3 regions of the Pantoea sp. C1E2 genome follow, and region 3 is predicted to be linked to each of the others. Evidence: predicted binding sites of a transcription regulator. Region 3 holds the regulator's gene; each other region holds the start of a gene.
The links. Region 3 encodes sigma-54, which starts transcription at its own class of promoters, with help from an activator protein. Its sites were predicted from a motif close to GTTGGCACANNTTTCGCTNT; they were not measured.

Region 1: a site for sigma-54 is predicted at 1,577-1,596, ahead of glnK (P-II family nitrogen regulator). Genes of this name have one in related genera too.
Region 2: a site for sigma-54 is predicted at 1,358-1,377, ahead of glnA (glutamate--ammonia ligase). Genes of this name have one in related genera too.

Annotation. Positions count from the first base shown of each region.
Region 1 covers NZ_JBSZHT010000002.1:1,326,383-1,330,656, forward strand. The annotation lists gene ACXI0A_RS06275 (SmdB family multidrug efflux ABC transporter permease/ATP-binding protein) at 1-1,389, shown strand, start outside; gene glnK (P-II family nitrogen regulator) at 1,649-1,987, shown strand; gene amtB (ammonium transporter AmtB) at 2,021-3,310, shown strand; gene tesB (acyl-CoA thioesterase II) at 3,380-4,243, opposite strand.
Region 2 covers NZ_JBSZHT010000002.1:178,983-183,256, forward strand. The annotation lists gene typA (ribosome-dependent GTPase TypA) at 1-1,085, opposite strand, end outside; gene glnA (glutamate--ammonia ligase) at 1,526-2,935, shown strand; gene glnL (nitrogen regulation protein NR(II)) at 3,122-4,171, shown strand; gene glnG (nitrogen regulation protein NR(I)) at 4,179-4,274, shown strand, end outside.
Region 3 covers NZ_JBSZHT010000002.1:785,978-790,251, forward strand. The annotation lists gene npr (PTS phosphocarrier protein NPr) at 1-268, opposite strand, end outside; gene rapZ (RNase adapter RapZ) at 265-1,119, opposite strand; gene ptsN (PTS IIA-like nitrogen regulatory protein PtsN) at 1,172-1,654, opposite strand; gene hpf (ribosome hibernation promoting factor) at 1,817-2,104, opposite strand; gene rpoN (RNA polymerase factor sigma-54) at 2,126-3,559, opposite strand; gene lptB (LPS export ABC transporter ATP-binding protein) at 3,608-4,274, opposite strand, start outside.

The DNA.
Region 1 (4,274 bases), 540 kb from region 3:
AACGATACCGAAGTGATCAAAGACCTGTATGTCACGGTGGTGGCCACCGTGCTGCGCAGTGCGGCACTGATTGGCGCGATGCTGGTGGCGATGTTCTCGCTCGACTGGCGCATGGCGCTGGTGGCGATCGTCATCTTCCCGCTGGTGCTGACGGTGATGCTGATTTATCAGCGCTACAGCACGCCAATCGCGCGTCGGGTACGCAGCTATCTCGCCGACATCAACAACGGCTTCAATGAAGTGATTAACGGCATGAGTGTGATCCAGCAGTTTCGCCAGCAGGCGCGCTTTGGCGAGCGTATGGGCGAAGCGAGCCGTTCACATTATCTGGCGCGCATGGAAACCCTGAGGCTGGATGGCTTCCTGCTGCGTCCGCTGTTGAGTCTGTTTTCGGCGATGATTCTGTGCGGGCTACTTATGCTGTTTAGCTTTGCTACGCCCGGGGTGTTTGAGGTCGGCGTGCTATACGCCTTCATTACCTATCTGGGACGTCTGAACGAACCGCTGATTGAACTCACCACGCAACAATCGATGCTGCAACAGGCGGTGGTCTCTGGCGAGCGTATCTTCGAGCTGATGGATGCCACGCAGCAAGATTACGGCGTGGATAACCAGCCGCTCGCTTCAGGCCGCATCACGTTGCGCGACGTCAGCTTTGCCTATCGTGACAACCGCGATGTCCTGAGTCATATCACTCTTGAAGTGCCGACACGCGGTTTTATTGCGCTGGTCGGGCACACCGGCAGTGGTAAGAGCACATTGGCGAATTTGCTGATGGGGTATTACCCAGTGACGCGCGGCAGCATTGAGTTAGATGGTCGTCCCTTACCGCAACTCACGCATGAAGCGCTACGGCAAAGTGTCGCGATGGTGCAGCAAGATCCGGTGGTGCTGGCCGATACGCTGTTAGCCAACGTGCAGCTTGGGCGTGATATCTCAGAACAGCAGGTGTGGCAGGCGCTGGAAACGGTGCAGCTGGCTCCTTTGGCGCGTTCAATGTCCGAGGGCATTCATACCCGATTGGGTGAGCAGGGCAATAATTTGTCGGTGGGCCAGAAGCAGCTGCTGGCGATGGCGCGAGTCCTGGTGTCATTGCCACAGATTTTGATTCTTGATGAAGCCACTGCCAGTATTGATTCCGGTACCGAGCAGGCGATTCAGCATGCTTTGCGTGCACTGCGTCAGCACAGCACGCTGGTGGTGATTGCGCACCGTCTTTCAACCATCACCGAAGCGGACCAGATTCTGGTACTGCACCGTGGTCAGGTAGCAGAGCGCGGCACGCACACTGAATTATTGGCTCAACAGGGGCGCTACTGGCAGATGTATCAACTGCAGCAGGCCGGTGATGAGCTTGCAGCGGGCATCCCCGCACAGGCTAAAGGATGAATTGCACCTTTTTTGCGCAGATTTATCGGATTGTTCTGTATTGATGCACTCCTTTGAGGCTCAAAGCACCAAAGGAGTGCAATATTGCAACACCTTTCTTTTGCCCTATCCCCAAACTGAGCCACCCATCACATAACGAAGCGCGATATAGCGCCTCTATGCCGCTGACTTCTTCCCTTTTTTAATTTATGGCACAGCGTTTGCTTATATCTCCTCGTGTCCGCGAGACTCACTCAATTTATTATCTGGAGGGGAACGTATGAAGCTGGTTACCGTGGTAATCAAACCATTTAAGCTGGAGGACGTGCGTGAAGCTTTATCCTCCATTGGCATTCAGGGACTGACTGTTACCGAAGTGAAGGGGTTTGGTCGCCAGAAAGGTCACGCAGAGCTTTATCGCGGTGCCGAGTACAGCGTGAACTTCCTGCCAAAAGTTAAAATTGATATCGCCATTGCGGACGATCAACTCGATGAAGTGGTGGATGTCATCAGCAAAGCCGCTTACACCGGCAAAATTGGCGACGGCAAAATCTTCGTCGCAGAACTGCAGCGCGTCATTCGTATTCGTACCGGCGAGACCGACGAAGCAGCACTGTAACTGGGGCTCTGAATTGTGATGGGATGGAAAGAAATGAATAAACTGATGACTAAGTTAGGCCTCACCAGCCTGGCACTGTTACCGTCTCTGGCCATGGCGGCAGCTCCTGCCGTTGCGGACAAAGCCGATAACGCCTTTATGATGATCTGTACCGCATTGGTACTGTTTATGACGATCCCGGGCATCGCCTTGTTTTACGGCGGTTTGATCCGCGGTAAAAACGTCCTGTCGATGCTGACCCAGGTTGCAGTCACCTTCGCATTAGTTTGCGTGCTGTGGGTCATCTACGGTTATTCGCTGGCCTTCAGCGAGGGCAACGCCTTCTTCGGTAACTTCCAGTGGGCGATGCTGAAAAACATTGAGCTGAAAGCGCTTATGGGTAGCTTCTATCAGTACATCCACGTGGCGTTCCAGGCTTCCTTCGCCTGCATCACCGTGGGCCTGATTGTCGGTGCACTGGCGGAACGTATTCGCTTCTCAGCGGTACTGATTTTCGTGGTGGTCTGGCTGACGCTCTCTTATCTGCCAATCGCACACATGGTCTGGGCAGGTGGTCTGCTGGCGCAAGACGGTGCGCTGGACTTCGCTGGCGGTACTGTCGTTCACATCAACGCCGCTGTTGCAGGCCTGGTGGGTGCTTACCTGGTGGGCAAACGTGCGGGCTTCGGTAAAGAAGCGTTCAAACCGCATAACCTGCCGATGGTGTTCATGGGTACCGCGATTCTGTATGTAGGCTGGTTCGGTTTCAACGCCGGTTCTGCATCATCTGCCAACGAAATCGCAGCGCTGGCCTTCCTGAATACCGTTGTCGCAACTGCGGGTGCAGTGCTGTCATGGGTGTTCGGTGAGTGGGCAATGCGTGGCAAACCTTCACTGCTGGGTGCCTGTTCTGGCTTTATCGCAGGTCTGGTGGCTATCACCCCAGCTTGTGGTTATGTCGGTGTGGGCGGTGCGCTGATTATCGGTCTGGCCGGCGGCCTGGCGGGTATCTGGGGTGTAACCACCCTGAAGAAATGGCTGCGCGTGGATGACCCATGTGATGTATTCGGTGTGCACGGCGTGTGCGGTATCCTGGGTTGTGTGCTGACCGGTGTGTTCGCCTCCTCTTCACTGGGTGGCGTGGGCTACGCAGAAGGCGTGACCATGGGCCATCAAGTTTGGATTCAGCTGTTCAGCTGTGGTGTGACCATCATCTGGTCCGGTGTTGTGGCCTTCATCGGCTTCAAACTGGCAGACATGATTGTGGGCCTGCGTGTTCCAGAAGATCAGGAACGTGAAGGTCTGGATGTGAACAGCCACGGCGAGAACGCTTACAACCAGTAAGAAATGGGCTGTAGAAGAGCAGTGCGCTAAAACAATAAAAAGACGAGGGGCGATGATATCGCCCCTTTTTTATGCGTCGCGCTGGCGCATTACCCCTTCCTGAACGGTGGTCGCGACCAGCGTACCGTCCTGAGTGTAGAACTCCCCACGCACAAAACCACGCGCGCCTGAAGCCGAGGTGCTCACCACGCTGTACAGCAGCCATTCAGAGAGGTCGAACGGGCGGTGGAACCACATGGAGTGGTCAATGGTGGCCACCTGCATGTCGGGCTCAAGGAAGCCTTTGCCATGTGGTTGCAGCGCCACAGGCAGGAAGTTGAGGTCCGAAGCGTAACCCAGCAGGTACTGGTGAATGCGGCGATCGTCCGGCAGCTTGCCGTTGGCACGAATCCACACCTGGCGCATCGGCTCATCGACACGGCCTTTGAGCGGGTTATGGATTTGTACCGGGCGAATATCCAGCGGTCGCTCGGCAAGAAACTTTTCTTTGAGTTTGAGCGGCAAATGGGCCGCCAGTTTTTGCGCCAGATCCTGCTCCGAGGGGAGGTTGTCCGGCCCCGGCACTTGCGGCATGGTGTTTTGATGCTCGAAGCCACTTTCCGGCGCCTGGAAAGAGGCGGTCATATAGAAGATAGGGTGACCATTTTGCACCGCACTGACGCGACGCGCGCTGAAGCTTTTGCCATCACGCAGGGTTTCGACATCGTAAATAATAGCTTTTTCGCTATCACCAGGACGCAGGAAGTAGCTGTGGAACGAGTGAATGATGCGCTCTTCCGGTACGGTCTGTTTCGCCGCGTACAAGGCCTGGCCAACTACCTGACCACCAAATACCTGGCGCAGGCCAAGATCTTCACTTTGGCCGCGAAACAGGCCTTCTTCGAGTTTTTCGAGATTGAGTAAATTAAGCAGGTTTTGCAGTGCCTGGCTCATAGCAGATTCCTCAGGGGGGCAATCGCGTCAG
Region 2 (4,274 bases), 610 kb from region 3:
CCACGACCAGACACACGGAATGCATCAGAATCTTCAGTTTCTTCAACGCGCAGTGCCACGTTGTGTACCAGCTCTTTATTCAGGCGCTCCAGGATCTGGCGCGACGTCACGAACTTACCTTCTTTACCGCAGAAAGGTGAGGTGTTGACGTTGAAGAACATGGTTACGGTTGGTTCATCGACGCTCAGGGCTGGCAGCGCTTCCACTTTCTGCGTGTCGCAGATGGTGTCAGAGATGTTCAGCTCGCCCAGACCGGTGATAGCAATGATGTCGCCTGCTTCCGCCAGGGTGCTTTCGATACGTTCCAGACCGAGGTGGCCCAGTACTTTACCGACTTTACCGTTACGGGTTTTGCCTTCGCTATCAATGATAGTGACCTGCTGGTTCGGCTTAACCGTACCGCGCTTGATGCGGCCGATACCGATAACACCCAAGTAGTTGTTGTAGTCCAGCTGCGAGATTTGCATCTGCAGTGGTGCTTCAACTTCAACCTGTGGTGGAGAAACGTGGTCGACGATCGCCTGATACAGCGGGGTCATGTCGTCAGCCATGTCGGTATGTTCCAGACCAGCGATACCATTCAACGCTGAAGCGAAGATGATAGGGAAGTCCAGCTGCTCGTCAGTCGCGTCCAGGTTAACGAACAGGTCGAATACCTGATCAACAACCCAATCAGGGCGCGCGCCCGGACGGTCAACTTTGTTGATTACTACAATCGGCTTCAAACCATGAGCAAACGCTTTCTTGGTTACGAAGCGGGTTTGCGGCATAGGGCCATCCATCGCATCTACAACCAGCAGCACCGAATCCACCATGGACATAACACGTTCCACTTCACCACCGAAGTCGGCGTGTCCTGGGGTATCAACGATGTTGATACGGTAGTCGTTCCATTTGATGGCGGTGTTTTTTGCGAGGATGGTAATCCCACGCTCTTTCTCCAAATCGTTGGAGTCCATTACGCGCTCAGTCGCTTCGGTACGAGCATCAAAAGTACCGGACTGTTGCAGCAGCTTGTCAACCAGGGTGGTCTTACCATGGTCAACGTGCGCGATGATGGCGATGTTACGCAAATTTTCGATCACAGCTTTGCCTCAGGCATTATAGAAATAACGCGGTATTGTACACGGATTAAGCGAAAGACTGAACATGATCACAGTATTCCCTTAAAGTTTCTCTTAGTGCTGTTTTTTAGCACCAATAACGGTGCATTAATCTGCACTGCGGTGGTGTTTTGCACCTTTTTGGGGCGATATTTGATCTGTGGAGCACCAAATTAGTGCGCGTCATCCATACTGGTGCAGTGACCGACTCACGAAAGAGCGCGTCACAGCGCCATTTTTACCATTGTAATAAAGTTGGCACAGAATTCGCTTTATATCTTTCAAGCGAAAACGACAGTTTTACAACGGTTGAAAAGAGCTTGCCGAGATCTTGGTTAGGGGTGGTCAGAAAGCGTGACACATTCCAGGCAACGAAGTTCTCTCACCATGACGATTATGACCATTTCCAGGAGAGTTTAAGTATGTCCGCTGAACACGTCCTCTCGATGATGAACGAGCACGAAGTTAAGTTTGTTGACCTGCGTTTTACCGATACCAAAGGTAAAGAACAGCACGTTACTATCCCTGCTCACCAGGTTAACGCTGACTTCTTCGAAGAAGGCAAAATGTTCGATGGCTCATCCATCGGTGGCTGGAAAGGCATTAACGAATCAGACATGGTACTGATGCCGGATGCTACCACTGCGGTTATGGATCCGTTCTTCGAAGATTCTACGCTGATCATCCGCTGTGACATCCTTGAGCCAGGCACTCTGCAGGGCTACGATCGTGACCCACGCTCCATCGCTAAACGTGCAGAAGAGTTCCTGCGTTCTTCAGGCATCGCGGATACCGTGCTGTTTGGACCAGAGCCAGAGTTCTTCCTGTTCGATGACATTCGTTTCGGTTCTTCTACTGCAGGTTCACACGTTGCTATCGACGATATCGAAGCAGCATGGAACACCGGTAAAGCTTACGAAGGCGGTAACAAAGGTCACCGTCCAGGTCTGAAAGGCGGTTACTTCCCAGTACCACCGGTTGATTCAGGACAAGACATCCGTTCTGCCATGTGTCTGACCATGGAGCAGATGGGTCTGGTGGTTGAAGCCCATCACCACGAAGTAGCAACAGCTGGTCAGAACGAAGTGGCAACCCGCTTCAACACCATGACCAAAAAAGCTGACGAAATTCAGATCTACAAATACGTGGTGCACAACGTTGCTCACGCGTACAACAAAACTGCGACCTTCATGCCTAAGCCAATGTTCGGCGATAACGGTTCTGGTATGCACTGCCACATGTCCCTGTCAAAAGGCGGCGTGAACCTGTTCTCTGGCGACAAATACGGCGGCCTGTCTGAAGCTGCGCTGTTCTACATTGGTGGTGTTATCAAGCACGCTAAAGCGATCAACGCCCTGGCGAACCCAACCACCAACTCTTACAAGCGTCTGGTCCCAGGCTACGAAGCACCGGTCATGCTGGCTTACTCAGCACGTAACCGTTCAGCTTCAATCCGTATCCCAGTGGTTGCGAGCCCGAAAGCACGTCGTATCGAAGCGCGCTTCCCGGATCCAGCGGCTAACCCATACCTGGCATTCACCGCGCTGCTGATGGCAGGTCTTGACGGCATCATCAACAAGATCCACCCTGGCGATGCGATGGACAAAAACCTGTATGACCTGCCACCGGAAGAAGAAGCTGAGATTCCAAAAGTTGCAGGTTCTCTGGAAGAAGCACTGAACGCACTGAACGAAGACCGCGAGTTCCTGACCCGTGGCGGCGTGTTCACTGATGACGCTATCGACGCGTACATCGAACTGCTTAAGCCAGACGTTGACCGTGTGCGTATGACTCCGCACCCAGTTGAGTTTGAACTGTACTACAGCGTTTAATTTAAAAAATTTCAGCGCATTTCACGCCGCTTATTTGGCGGCGTAAATAACCTGAACGTTTTTTGTTGCCGTGGAAACTTTAGCCCATCTCCGGATGGGCTTTTTTCACCGCGAATTCATCGTTCGAATGATAGTTATCAGTCCCAAAAGGCTATAATGCACTAACTTAGTGCAGAGGAACGCTGTATGGCAACTGGCACACTGCCCGACGCGGGGCAGATTCTTAACTCTCTCATCAACAGTATTTTGCTGGTCGATAACGATCTGGTTATCCATTACGCCAACCCGGCGGCTCAGCAATTACTGGCGCAAAGCTCACGCAAATTGTTCGGCACGCCATTACCGGAATTAACCGGCTATTTTTCGCTGAATATTGAGGTGATGAGCGAGAGTCTTGGAGCAGGCCAGGGCTTTACTGACAGCGAAGTGACGTTAGTGGTCGATGGCCGCGCGCACATTATGTCGCTGACGGCTCAACGTTTACCCGATGGCCTTATTCTGCTGGAAATGGCGCCGATGGATAATCAACGCCGTCTTAGCCAGGAACAGTTGCAACATGCTCAGCAAGTCGCCGCTCGTGATTTAGTGCGCGGACTGGCGCATGAAATTAAAAACCCGCTGGGAGGATTACGCGGCGCCGCACAGTTATTAACCCGTGCTCTGCCCGATCCTTCGCTGCATGAATATACCCGGATTATTATCGAACAGGCAGACCGCCTGCGTAATCTGGTTGATCGCTTACTTGGACCACAACAGCCAGGTATGCATGTTACACAAAGCATTCATCAGGTGGCTGAGCGCGTGGTCAATCTGGTCTCGATGGAGTTACCGGACAATGTCTCGCTGGTGCGTGATTACGACCCGAGCCTGCCCGAACTGCCACACGATCCCGATCAGATTGAACAGGTGCTGCTCAACGTGGTGCGTAATGCGTTGCAGGCGCTGGGTGACGAAGGCGGCACTATCGTGATCCGCACCCGTACCGCGTTCCAGCTAACGCTGCACGGCACCCGTTATCGCCTGGTGGCGCGTATTGATATTGAAGATGATGGCCCTGGCATTCCTGCTCAGCTACAGGACACGCTGTTCTATCCGATGGTGAGTGGTCGTGAAGGAGGCACCGGTTTAGGTCTCTCCATCGCCCGCAGCCTGATCGATCAGCATTCAGGAAAAATAGAATTTAACAGTTGGCCAGGACACACCGAATTCTCGGTTTACCTGCCTATTCGCCAGTGAGGTTTCTATGCAACGAGGGATAGTCTGGATCGTCGATGACGATAGCTCCATCCGCTGGGTGCTTGAACGTGCGCTCACTGGAGCCGGTTTGAGCTGCGCCACA
Region 3 (4,274 bases):
CTTCGTCAAAGCCCGCTTCAAACAACTCAATCACCGCCGCTAGCGCCTGCACTTCCTGTGGGCCGCTGGCTTCAATCTCAATATGACCGCCTTTCGCGGAGTCGAGCATCAGCAGCGCAATCACGCTGCTGGCTTCGGCTTCCGTACCGGCTTCATTACGCAGCAGCACCTCTGCGTCAAAACTCTGCACCAACTCGAACAGCTTCATCGCCGGGCGCGCATGCATGCCCAGCTTATTACGAATCTCAACGACTTGCTTCACGGTCATGATTTGCGTTTTTCCAGGGTGCGATGACGAGACTGCACATTTTTGCCGCGTGAGCGGAAGTAATCTGCCAGCTGTTCGGCGATATAAACCGAGCGGTGTTTACCACCTGTACAACCAATCGCGACGGTCAGATAGCTACGATTATTGGTTTCCAGCATCGGCAGCCACAGTTCCAGATAGCTGCGCGTCTGATAAATGAAGTTATGCACTTCGGTGTGACGATCGAGGAATGCGGCAACTGGACGATCAAGCCCGGTCATCGGACGCAGCTTAGGATCCCAGTGCGGGTTTGGCAGGAAACGCACATCGAAGACGTAATCGGCATCAATCGGGATACCGTGTTTGAAGCCGAAAGACTCAAATACCATCGTCAGTTCACGCTCGCGTTTGCCCAACAGGCGCGTGCGCAGCATTTCAGCTAACTCATGAACCGACATTTCGGACGTATCGATGATCAGGTCAGCCCGCGAACGCAAAGGCTCAAGCAGATCGCTCTCTTCATCAATCGCGCTTTCCAGTGACAGGTTCTTGCTGGAGAGCGGATGCAGACGGCGCGTATCACTGTAACGGCGAATCAGCGTGTTGCGATCGGCATCCAGAAACAGTAACTGCGGCGAAAACGAATCGGGCAAATTATTGAGCGCCGTTTCAAACACTTCTGGCGATTCAGGCATATTGCGCACATCAATGCTGACGGCCGCCGAGATATTGCGTTCCGTTAAGGTGTTCGCCAATTCAGGCAAGAGCACCACGGGCAGGTTATCGACACAGTAAAATCCCATGTCTTCAAGGGCACGCAGTGCAACCGATTTTCCTGAGCCTGACCGACCGCTAACGATCATCAGCACCATCACATTTCTCCCGTTTTAAACCGGCGAACACGCCGGTAAATGTGTCTGTCGCTTAAGAGTGTTCTTCCTGAGCTTCTGTGATAATGGCATAGAGCTCTTCATCACTCTGTGCCGCGCGCAAACGGCGGCAGACGGTTTTGTCCGCCAGGCGTTTAGCGACCAGCGACAGCGTATGCAAATGGGTTTTGCACTGGTCTGCAGGCACCAGCAGAGCAAACAGCAGGTCAACCGGTTGGTTGTCCACGGCATCAAAGGCGATCGGCTGGTCGAGGCTGATAAACACGCCGACGGCGCGCAGTGTGTCCTCCTCCAGCTTGCCATGAGGAATGGCAATACCGTTGCCAATGCCAGTACTGCCCATGCGTTCACGGGTCAGGATGGCTTCAAAAAGTGTCTGGTGCGGCAGATTGAGCTGCTTCGCTGCCAGCTCGCTGATAATTTCCAGCGCGCGTTTTTTACTCTGGCAGTGTACGCCGCTACGGGTACAGTCCAGTGAGAGGACCGAGCTCAATTCCAGTGTTAGATCGTTGTTCATCATCGTTTCACTTGCGAGTTCACATAGCCGCAAGGTTAACGCCATTCATACTACGATGGCGAGTCTCCCGTTGGCGCTTGCGCAGATGACAAAACGGGGCGGTTAACCCGCCCCATTTGCGCTCTGAGTGCCGAACCGGTCAGCACTCTGCAAGCATGAAGGTTAGTGTTTTTTCAGTTTGTCTTTGTGTTTGGTCAGCTGACGGGAAAGCTTGTCAATTAACCCGTCGATGGCCGCGTACATGTCTTCCGCTTCCCCTGTGGCGTGCAGCTCTCCGCCGTTGACGTGCAGTGTTGCCTCTGCAATCTGCGTCACCTTCTCCACTTTCAGAACAATATAAACCTGATTGATACGATCAAAGTAGTGTTCCAGTTTGGCAAACTTGCTATTTACAAATTCGCGCAGCGGTTCAGTGATTTCAACATTAAGTCCGGTCAGGTTTAGTTGCATAGGTCTTCCTTCTTCGTTCGGTCAAACTAGCTGCTTGCGCTGGTTTGATGGCGGTATCGATAAAGACTCGCGATATTTAGCAACCGTACGTCGCGCCACCATGATGCCCTGATCGGATAACATGGAGGTGAGTTTGCTGTCGCTCAAGGGTTTTGCGGGGTTTTCCGCGGAGATCAATTTCTTCACCAGGGCACGGATCGCCGTGGAAGAGGCTTCACCACCGCCTTCGGTATTCACATGGCTGGAGAAAAAATATTTTAATTCAAAGATGCCACGCGGGCTGTGAAGATACTTTTGCGTGGTCACGCGGGAAATGGTGGATTCATGCATGTCCACGGCCTGAGCGATATCCGCCAGTACCATCGGCCGCATGTACTCCTCGCCCTGTTCGAAGAACGCCTGCTGCTGCTCGACAATACAACGCGTCACTTTGAGCAGTGTGTCGTTGCGGCTCTCGAGGCTTTTAATCAGCCATTTGGCTTCCTGCAAATTACTGCGAATGAATTGGCTGTCGCTGTCATTACGCGCGGAACCGCCCATTGCGGCATATTGTTGATTGATTTTCAGGCGAGGCAAGCTGTCTGAATTCAGTTCAACGGTCCAGCGCTTACTGGTTTGACGCACCAGCACATCAGGAATCACATACTCAGGTTCACTGGTATTGATCGATTGGCCAGGGCGGGGATCGAGTGACTGAATCAGCAGCATCGCTTCTTTCAGCACGTCTTCCTTTAAACGAGTGACACGCATCAGGCTACGGAAATCGTGGTTGGCCAGCAGATCCAGATGTTCACTGACGATCAAACGCGCTTCCGTCAGCATTGGTGCATCAGCGGCGTATTGTGAAAGCTGCACCAGCAGGCAATCACGCAAGTCACGTGCGCCGACACCCACGGGATCAAAGCGCTGAACACGCTTCAGCACCGCTTCCACCTCTTCCAGCGTCAACTCTTCATCACCGATGCTGTCGCAGATATCCTGCACGGAAACGGTGAGATATCCCGTGTCGTCAATGGCATCGACAATCGAAGTGGCGATCGCGCGGTCGGTATCGGTGAAAGGGGTGAGTTCCACTTGCCACATCAGGTAATCCTGCAGCGACTGAGTGGTTTCGCCCTGATAGACCGGCAGTTCATCATCCTGGTAATCAGTACCGGTGCCTGAAGGCGTGCCCGCGGTGTAGATTTCATCCCAGGTGGCGTCCAGCGGAAGCTCTTCCGGCATATCTTTTTGTTCGAGTGCTTCCCGTGTATCTAAAGAGTCACTTTCCTGTTGTTCACGTGCGTCGATTTCTTCGTGCAGATCGGTTTGTTCAAGCAGCGGATTGCTTTCCAGCGCCAGTTGCAGTTCTTGCTGGAGTTCAAGCGTAGAGAGTTGCAGCAGACGAATGGCCTGCTGCAACTGTGGGGTCATCGCCAGCTGTTGGCTGAGCCTGAGTTGCAAACCTTGCTTCATAATTCTGCTTGAATTTCCTAAGCAAATGTCGTGGATAACGACACCTTATCAGAGTCTGAACTCTTCGCCCAAATAAACCCGCTTAACCTGCTCATCTGCAAGAATTTCCTCAGGCGTACCATGCGCGATCAGATGTCCCTGGCTCACGATGTAAGCACGTTCGCATACCGCAAGCGTTTCGCGCACGTTGTGATCGGTGATCAGCACGCCAAGACCGCTGTCGCGCAGGTGTTCGATGATCTTTTTGATATCGATCACTGAGATCGGGTCAACACCGGCAAAAGGTTCATCCAGCAGGATAAACTTAGGGTTTGCTGCAAGGGCGCGGGCGATTTCAACACGACGGCGCTCACCACCGGAAAGTGCCTGGCCCATGCTGTCACGCAGATGCTCAATGTGGAACTCTTCCATCAACTCATTGGCACGATCCTGACGCTGCTCTTCCGTCAAATCATCGCGGATTTGCAACACCGCCATCAGATTGTCGAACACGCTCAGGCGGCGGAAGATCGACGCTTCCTGCGGCAGATAGCCAATTCCACGGCGCGCTCGCGCGTGCAGCGGCAGAATACTGATGTCTTCATCATCAATTACGATGCGGCCTGCATCGCGCGGCACAATCCCGACAACCATGTAAAACGTGGTGGTCTTGCCGGCACCGTTTGGACCCAGCAGGCCGACAATCTCGCCAGATTTTACCTGCAGGCTGACATCT